2 regions of the Stenotrophomonas sp. Nf1 genome follow, and region 2 is predicted to be linked to the other one. Evidence: riboswitches for the same ligand, from Rfam matches in the RefSeq annotation. Region 2 holds a riboswitch; the other holds the start of a gene.

Region 1 (4,649 bases), on a different contig from region 2:
GCAGCACCTGGCCGACACCCGCCGGTGGCTTCCATTCCCAGCCCTCGCTGCTGTCGGCACAGTCGGCATCGGGGGCCAGCAGCACCACGCGGTCGCCCGGGCGGGCGTGGATGGCCCAGCGCGAAGCCGGCCCGGTCTCGCCATGCAGGACGAAATCCACGTCTACCTCGCCCTGTTCCGCGCGCAGCTGGCGGATGGTGTAGGTCCGCATCGGCGGGCGCTGATCGTCCGGCAACGCCCGGTAGCGCGGATACCAGTCCTCGCCGCTGGGCACCTGCGGTAGGTCCTGGCCGGGCAAGGGGAAGAACACCTTGATGCGCTGGTCCGGGCCTTCGGTCTTCATCCGCGCCACGTCGGCACCGGTGAACACCATGCGGTCCAGGGAAGGGGAAAGAACGCGGCGCTCCTTCAGCGCCACCTCGAACAGGCGGTAGGTCTGCTGCGCAGCCATGGGGGAACCTCATGCGACGACATCGGATCGGCTGGCGGTCGTGCATCCACGCACTGGCTGGCTGGAGTCCCCAGCCTAGTCCGGTCACCGGTCGTCGCAAGCGTTGCGGGCATCACGGCCCGCCCTACCCCTGCGCGCTGCTCAATGGCCCGTGCAGGCTGCCTGTGCCGCGCGTTCACGCTGGTGTTCCCAGTACCAGAACACGAAGCCGGCGGCGAAGAACGCGGCCTGACCCAATGCCAAGTGCAGCGGGCTGGCACTGAGCAGCGGCGACACCACGCCGGCCACCACGGTGCTGATCATCAGCTGCACGAAGGCCTGCAGCGACGAGGCCAGGCCACGCTGGTGCGGGTACATGTCCAGCACCGCCAGCGCCAGGATCGGGAAGATCAACGCCATGCCCATGCCACCCAGGAAGATCGGCAGCACCGCCCACGGCAGCACGAACTGCGGCGCCAGTGCCACATAGCCGACGTTGAGCAGCACCGACAGCGCGCACAGGCCAAAACCGATGGCGACCTGGCGCGTCGGCGTGGTGTGGCCGGCCATGCGCCCGGACAGGAACGAGCCGGTGGTCATGCCACCAATGGTGGGAATGAACAGCCAGGCGAAGCCGCCCTCGCCCAGATGCAGGTGCTGCATCACGAACACCGGCGCCGAGGAGATGTACAGGAAGATGCCGCCGAAACCGATGCTGCCGGCCAGCGCCAAGCGCAGGAAGCGCGGATTGAAGCCGATGCGCACGTAATCGCGCAGCAGCACGCGCGGCGACAACGGTACGCGTGCCTCGACCGGATGGGTTTCCGGCAGGTAGCGCGCGGTGGCCGCCAGCAGCACCAGCCCGAACACCACCAGGAACCAGAAGATCAGCGGCCAGCCGGCGCCGCTGAGCAGGATCCAGCCACCGATGATCGGCGCGATCGCTGGCGCGATGCCGAACAGCATCGACACCTGACTCATCAGCCGCTGCGCGTCATGACCGTGGTACAGGTCGCGGATCACCGCGCGGCCGACGATCATGCCCACGCCCGCCGACAGGCCCTGCAGCGCGCGGAAGGCCAGCAGCGTGCTCAGGTCGGTGGAGAGCGCGCAACCGACCGAGGCGCCGACGAACACCACCAGGCCACCGAGGATCACCCGCTTGCGCCCCCAGGCGTCGGACAGCGGGCCGTGCGCCAGGCTCATCAGGCCGTAGAACAGCAGGTACACGCTGATGGTCTGCTGCACCGCCACCTCGTCCACCGCCAGGCGCTGGGCCAGCTGCGGGAAGGCCGGGAAAATGGTGTCGATCGAGAACGGACCGAACATGGCCAGGCCGGCGAGCAGCAGGGCCATGCGGCGGGTGGAAGGAGCAACAGCGGCGGTCATGGAAAAAGTGTCCGGCAGGGCCATGCGCGGCACGCACGGCCGGCGCCGGTCCCCTTGCGGCAGGGACGGCGCCAGATGAATACGAGAATACGGCCATCATAGGTGGGGATTGCACGCGATGCCATGCAGCGCTGCACAAAACGCACGACCGGGCCATCGGCCATTCAGGCCCGGCCGCACCGACCGGCGGCCGCCGGCGGGCCCGCAACGGGCTATAATCGGCGGGCAACACGGTGGGAGAAGCGGAACACCGCTGCCGAAGGCGCAACGCCCGTAATCGCTCAGGCCCGATACCACCCGTAACACAACTCTGGAGAGACCGGTTCGATCCGGCGCCGAAGGGGCACGAAGCTGCGGCCAGCCGCGCTTTTAAACTCTCAGGCAAAAGGACAGAGGGGCGCCCCGCAGACCGCCGACCGGCGGCTTGTGCCCGTGCGTGTGCCCTTTCCTGACGGATCCTTCGCCATGTCCCAGAACACCCCTTCCCTGCGTGAGCTCGAGCATCATTCCGCGTTCGTCGAGCGCCACATCGGCCCCAACGATGCCGAGATCGCGCAGATGCTCGACGTCGTCGGCCACGCGTCGCTGGATGCGATGACCGATGCCATCGTGCCGGCCAAGATCAAGTCGCCGGCGCCACTGGCACTGCCGCAGTCGATGACCGAAGTGCAGGCACTGGCGAAGATCCGTGCGATCGCCGACAAGAACACCGTGCTGCGCAGCTTCATCGGCCAGGGCTACTACGGTACCCACACGCCGAACGTGATCCTGCGCAACATCCTGGAAAACCCGGCCTGGTACACCGCCTACACCCCGTACCAGGCGGAAATCTCGCAGGGCCGCATGGAAGCGCTGATCAACTTCCAGACCCTGTGCGCCGACCTGACCGGCATGGAGATCGCCAACGCCTCGCTGCTGGACGAAGCCACCGCCGCCGCCGAAGCGATGACCCTGGCCAAGCGTTCGGCCAAGTCGAAGTCGGACACCTTCTTCGTGCACGACGCCGTGCACCCGCAGACCCTGGAACTGCTGCGCACGCGCGCCGAGCCGATGGGCATCGTGCTGCGCGTCGGCACTCCGGCCGAAGCGCTGGAAGCGGAAGCGTTCGGCCTGCTGCTGCAGTACCCGGACACCTTCGGCCAGGTCGGCGACTACAAGGCGCTGGTTGATGCCGTGCACGCACGCGGCGGCCTGGTGGCCGTGGCCACCGACCTGCTGGCGCTGACCCTGCTGGCCGCCCCGGGCGAATGGGGTGCGGACATCGTAGTCGGCAACAGCCAGCGTTTCGGCGTGCCGTTCGGCTTCGGTGGCCCGCACGCCGCCTTCATGGCCTGCCGTGACGCCTACAAGCGCTCGATGCCGGGCCGCCTGATCGGCGTGTCGATCGACGCGCAGGGCAACCCGGCCTACCGCCTGACCCTGCAGACCCGCGAGCAGCACATCCGCCGCGAGAAGGCCACCTCCAACATCTGCACCGCGCAGGTGCTGCTGGCGGTGATGGCCTCGATGTATGCCGTCTACCACGGCCCGGACGGCCTGACCCGCATCGCCCGCCGCACCCACCGCCTGGCCTCGATCCTGGCCACGGCGCTGCGCAATGCCGGCGTGCAGGTCGGTGGCGACTTCTTCGACACCCTGCACATCACCGGCGTGCATGCCGATGAGATCCATGCCAAGGCGCGCGCCGCCGGCTACAACCTGCGCGCGATCGACAGCGACTCGGTCGGCATCAGCCTGGACGAAACCACCACCCGCGCCGACGTGGTTGCGCTGGCTGCGGTGTTCGGTGCCCAGGCTGACGTCGACGCGCTCGATGCCAGCACCGCCGATGCACTGCCGGCCGGCCTGCTGCGCCAGTCCGCGTTCCTGACCCACCCGGTGTTCAACACCCACCACAGCGAGCACGAACTGCTGCGCTATCTGCGTTCGCTGGCCGACAAGGACCTGGCGATGGACCGCACGATGATCCCGCTGGGTTCGTGCACCATGAAGCTCAACGCCACCGCCGAGATGATCCCGGTGACCTGGCCGGAGTTCTCGCAGATCCATCCGCTGGTGCCGGCCGACCAGGCGCTGGGCTACAAGGAACTGATCGATACGCTGGAAGCGATGCTGGTCGAATGCACCGGCTACGACGCGGTGAGCCTGCAGCCGAACTCCGGCGCGCAGGGCGAGTACGCCGGCCTGCTGGCGATCCGCGCCTACCACCGCTCGCGCGGCGAAGGCCACCGCGATATCTGCCTGATTCCGGATTCGGCGCACGGCACCAACCCGGCTTCGGCACAGATGTGCGGCATGAAGGTGGTGGTCACCAAGACCGATGCCAACGGCAACGTCGATGTCGAAGACATCCGCGTCAACGCCGAGAAGTACAGCGACCGTCTGGCCGCGATCATGATCACCTACCCGTCCACGCACGGCGTGTTCGAGGAAGAAGTGGTCGAGATCTGCGAGATCATCCACCAGCACGGCGGCCAGGTGTACACCGACGGCGCCAACATGAACGCCCTGGTCGGCGTGGCCAAGCCGGGCAAGTGGGGTTCGGACGTTTCGCACCTGAACCTGCACAAGACCTTCTGCATTCCGCATGGCGGCGGCGGCCCGGGCGTCGGCCCGTGCGCGGTCAAGGAGCACCTGGCACCGTTCCTGCCGGGCAAGCTGGGTGACAACGGCCCGGTCGGCATGGTCAGCGCGGCCAGCTTCGGCAGCGCCTCGATCCTGCCGATCAGCTGGATGTACATCGCCATGATGGGCAGCGAAGGCCTGCGCAAGGCCACCCAGGTCGCGCAGCTCAATGCCAACTACATCGCCAAGCGCCTGGCCCCGCACT
Region 2 (4,649 bases):
AGGCCAAGCTGCCGACGCGCCTGATGATCGACGCCAGCCATGCCAACAGCCTGAAGAACCCCGAGAACCAGCCGAAGGTGATCGAAGACATCGCCGTTCAGTTGGAAGACGGCGAACAGCGCATCGTCGGTGTGATGATCGAGAGCCATCTGGTCGGTGGCCGCCAGGAACTGGTGGAAGGCCAGCCGCTGGTCTACGGGCAGAGCATCACCGATGGCTGCATCGACTGGGACACCACCGTGACGGTACTGGAGCGACTGGCTGCGGCCGTGCGCGCCCGTCGCGGAGTGAAGGTGTCCGAAGCCGCCTGATGGAAGCCGCCTGAGTGCGGCATGTGTGTGGATGGCGGCCAGTGCCTGCGGGGGTGCGGCCGCGATCAGGGCCGGTCGGAGTTGGAGACCGGCCCGTCCGCACCGGCGATGCGCCTGGCGCTGCGTATGTGCGACAGCGCCAGGTACATCGCCGGGGTGGTGTGAACCCCGACCATTGACGATGCGGTTGACGCGGTAGATCCACGCCATGCGTGGATAGGGGCAGGCCACGGCGCGATTTCGGAAGAGTTGCATGGAATCTGCCTGCAGCTTCGGCCGAAGATCGGGGCCTCACCTGGCTGGACCCCGCCGATGCACGTTTTCCCCGACGACAGCCCGTTGCAGCCAGAATGCCGATCAGTTTCCGGAGCGGCCGCCATGGCCCTCGTACGCTTGAAAGGCGGCCCGATTGCTGATGACGCGATCTCCGTCATCGAGGACTGGTTCGAATCCTCGTCTCCCGCGACCACGGCAAGCCTGCTGGCGGAACTTGATGAGAGAATCGAGCTTTACCGCAACGAAGGAGACCAGGCGCTTCTGCGTACGACGTTGAAGGCCAGGGCGATGATCGCGGCCTCTGCCGACCAACCGCGCGATGATCGTGAGTCCACCTCTTCGTTCAAGGTGGTGCCTGCAGCATCCCTCGTTGGCGACTGGAGCTCGGACTGCGAAACGGATTGCGTGATCGTCGACGGGGATCTGAGCGTAGAAGGCACGCTGGCGCTCAATAATCTGGGCGAGACGCTGTGTGTGATCGTCCTGGGCAGTCTCAGCGCCCGCAATCTTGACTGTGGTGGTTGGGTCTTCGTGCGTGACGATCTTGCGTGTGAGCATCTCCATGCATGCTCGCTCAACGATGGGATTCTGGCCGTAGGGGGAAGCATCACCGTGCAGACCTATCTCGAGACCGGCACATACACACAGGTCGGTCGTGAGCTGTACGCCAGCTTCCTTTCCACCGTCCAGAACGAGATTGTCGTTGAGGGCGGGGTTCACTGCCCGGGCTTCAGTAGACGGTCTGACCCCGACTACCTGTCCGGATGGATGGATCCCGAGCTGCTCGAGCAGGTCGACGCCGGCAGCGATGACTGTGACAGCCCATGGAGTGTCTATCCCTCAGAGGCCTACCGGCTGCGCATCCTTGCAGGCGGGAGCCCGATGAACTCCCGCCTGCGCAAGTGATCCGGAAGCAGGCGCACCCGCCAGGCCGCGGTCAATGCACTTCGTCGTGATACACAAACTTCGGCATTTCCCAGCGGTAGTGGATCGCCAGCAGGCGCATCGCGAAGCCGCCGCCCAGGCAGCACAGAATGGCAGTGGCGTCGGCCACGCCCCAGTGCAGCAGCAGTAGATACGCCGCGCCGGTCAGCAGCGCGATGATCGCGTACAGCTCCTTCTGGAAGATCAGCGGCACCTCGTTGCAGAGGATGTCGCGCAGCACGCCGCCGAACGCGCCGGTCAGCATGCCGGCAATCAACACGATGGGGGTGGCGTGGCCCGCCTCACGTGCGATCGAGCAGCCGATCAGGGTGAAGGCGATCAGGCCCAGGCCATCGAGTACCAGGAAGGTGCGGCGGAAGTGGTGCATCCAGCGCGCCACCCAGGTGGCAATCAGCGCCGCGCACACGGTGAAGCCCAGGTACTCGGGATGCTTCACCCAGCCCAGCGGGTAGTGGCCGAGCAGGATGTCGCGCAGCGAACCGCCGCCGAGGGCGGTGACGCAGGCGATCATGACCACGCCGAACAGGTCCATGCGGCGGCGGCCGGCGGACAGCGCGCCGGTCATGGCTTCGGCGGAAATGGCGATCAGATAGATGATGGACAGCAGCATGGGGCAGGCTCCGGGCGCGGTGGGGCCGGCCATGCGCGTATACCGCCACTGCCTGCGCAATGACGGGATGACGATGACCGGTGCCGCTCCCGCTGTCCTTTTGCCTGAGAGTTCAGCGGCGTAGGCCGCGTGCCCCTTCGGCGGATCGTCCCGGGCATGCCCGGTGACCTCTCTCCAGCTCGGCGAGTCGAATGCATGGTTGGTGGGATTCCAGCCCACCGGCCTGAGCGATCATGGGAGCCTGCGCCTTCGGCGGGCGCCAGCGCGGCGCCTCTCTCCTGCATTCGGGCGCCAGTATATCCGCTGCAGTGCAGCACGGCATAATCCGGCCATGGCCCCGTCCCTCCGCCCCTGGTTCCTGTACCTGCTCGAATGCCGCGATGGCAGTTTCTACGCCGGCATCAGCACCGACGTGGACGCGCGTTTCGCCGCCCACCAGGCCGGCAAGGGCGCCCGCTACACCCGCGCCCGGCCGCCGCTGCGCATCCTGGCCGTGCGCGAATACCCGGACCGCGCCGCCGCCTCGCGCGCCGAATGGCAGCTCAAGCAGCAGCCGCGCGAACGCAAGCTGGCTTGGCTGCAGGCGCCGGATCCCGCGCTTTTGTAGAGCCGAGCCCGTGCTCGGCTGCTGGATGGGCGACGAGGCTCAGCCGAGCATGGGCTCGGCTCTACAGTAGATCCACGCCATGCGTGGATGGGCGCGTGCGGCCATGCCATGATCGCCCAGCCCTCAGCGCTGGAGACCCGGATGTCCGCCGTTGCCCTGTTGTTCGCTCTCTCCGCATCAGCCAGCCCCGCCGCCGACCCGGCCACCCTCGCGGCCATCGAAGCCACCTGCCACGACTACGTCGACGGTCAGCTGGAAGCTGATCCGCAGCGCGTCGCCCGTTCCCTGCATCCGGATCTGGCCAAGCGCGCGGTGCTCGGCGATACGCCCGACGAGCGACTCGGCCTGCGCCGGATGTCGAAGGAGGAGCTGGTCGCGCTGACGAAGCAGGGCGCGTTGAAGACCCCGAAGGATCAATGGGACCGTCGCTGTACGGTGCTGGACGTGACCGGCAACGCCGCCTCGGTGCGGCTGGAAACCCCGTGGTTCGTCGACTACTTCCACATGGGGCGCTTCGAGCAGCGCTGGGTCATCGTCAACGCGCTGTGGTACCCGAAGCCGAAGGCGGAATAACCCATGCGCGCTGCTGGCCGCGCATGGCTCTGCATCGTCGTGCTGGTCGCCGGCATCGCGCTGCTGCCTGGCCTGTTGTACCTGCTCGGGATGGCACTGGTGGATGGTCGACCGAAGCCGGCGGGCCGCGCCGCCAGTGATGTGGCAGCGTGCGGCACTGAACCACGGGTGGAATACCAACCGATGAATCCCTGGCGATTCGCCGCGCAGTTCTTCGACAAGGACGTGATGAAGAAGAAGGCGCCCGACGTGGAGCGGGAGGCCCTCTGGATTGCCCGAAGCCATCTGTCGCAGCAGCCCCAGCGCGGCATGCTGCGATGGCATCTGAGCAGCGCAGCACTGACGATCTGGATTACCCGGCACTGGGGCGCGGCGCAGATTGCCGACACGGCGAGGAAGCAAGGCTTCTGCCAGCAATGGTCGCGCCCACGGATGAAGTAGCGCCACACCATGCGTGGATGGCGTCAACGGGGTCAGAGCCCTTTCCTGCGGAAAGGGATCCGACCCCTGGGCTGCCGGCCCTACCGCTTCGGCCGCCGGTCGTCGCGGTCATCACATGGTCGAAACGGGGGTCCCCGGTGGCCCGACGGGGAAGTAGAGCCACGCCGTGCGTGGCTGAGCTCCATGCAGCCTGCACAGACATTCATCCACGCATGGCGTGGATCTACTGCACCGGCCGAGGAGGCGCGAGTGCGGCCCTACCGCTTCGGCCGCCGGTCGTCCTGGTCATCGCCGAAGATGATGCGTGCGCTGCGCTGGTAGCTCCAGTACGCCACTGCCCAGTTCAGCAGCACCACGATGCGGTTGCGGAAGCCGATCAGGAAGAACACGTGCGCGGCCAGCCAGAACCACCACGCCAGCACACCGGACAGCTGCAGGCGGCCTAGATGCACGATGGCCGCCATGCGGCCGATGGTGGCCAGGTTGCCGTAGTCGGCGTACGTGAACGGACCGGGTTCGGGCTTGCCGTGCAGGCGCGCGCGAATCACCTCGGCCACGTACTTGCCCATCTGCTTGGCGGCCGGTGCCACGCCGGGTACCGGCTTGCCGTCGGCCTGGCTCAGTGCGGCCAGGTCACCGGCCACGAACAGCTCCGGGTGACCGGGCAGGGTCAGGTCCGGCTGCACCTGCACGCGCCCGGCGCGGTCCAGCGGCACCTCCAGCGTACGCGCCAGCGGTGAGGCGGCCACGCCGGCGGCCCACACCACGGTGCGTGCCGGCACGAACTGATCGCCGAGCTTGAAACCCTGGCTGTCGATGTCGCTCACCGGGGTGCCGGTCAGCACTTCCACGCCCAGCTTTTCCAGCTGCCGGCGCGCCTTCAGCG

What was found. Region 2 has a riboswitch for glycine ahead of C9412_RS12230 (trimeric intracellular cation channel family protein). Riboswitches for the same ligand answer to the same signal wherever they lie in the genome.
Region 1: another riboswitch for glycine. It lies ahead of gcvP (aminomethyl-transferring glycine dehydrogenase); the one in region 2 lies ahead of C9412_RS12230 (trimeric intracellular cation channel family protein).

The regions. Positions count from the first base shown of each region.
Region 1 is NZ_PYTV01000003.1:400,496-405,144, forward strand. Features, by position in the region: gene C9412_RS08405 (siderophore-interacting protein) at 1-451, opposite strand, end outside; gene C9412_RS08410 (multidrug effflux MFS transporter) at 593-1,819, opposite strand; glycine riboswitch at 2,120-2,222, shown strand; gene gcvP (aminomethyl-transferring glycine dehydrogenase) at 2,285-4,649, shown strand, end outside.
Region 2 is NZ_PYTV01000006.1:40,752-45,400, forward strand. Features, by position in the region: gene C9412_RS12220 (3-deoxy-7-phosphoheptulonate synthase) at 1-311, shown strand, start outside; gene C9412_RS12225 (hypothetical protein) at 690-1,493, shown strand; gene C9412_RS12230 (trimeric intracellular cation channel family protein) at 1,525-2,142, opposite strand; glycine riboswitch at 2,227-2,330, opposite strand; glycine riboswitch at 2,344-2,433, opposite strand; gene C9412_RS12235 (GIY-YIG nuclease family protein) at 2,474-2,749, shown strand; gene C9412_RS12240 (nuclear transport factor 2 family protein) at 2,891-3,322, shown strand; gene C9412_RS12245 (hypothetical protein) at 3,326-3,763, shown strand; gene C9412_RS12250 (NAD(P)/FAD-dependent oxidoreductase) at 4,021-4,649, opposite strand, start outside.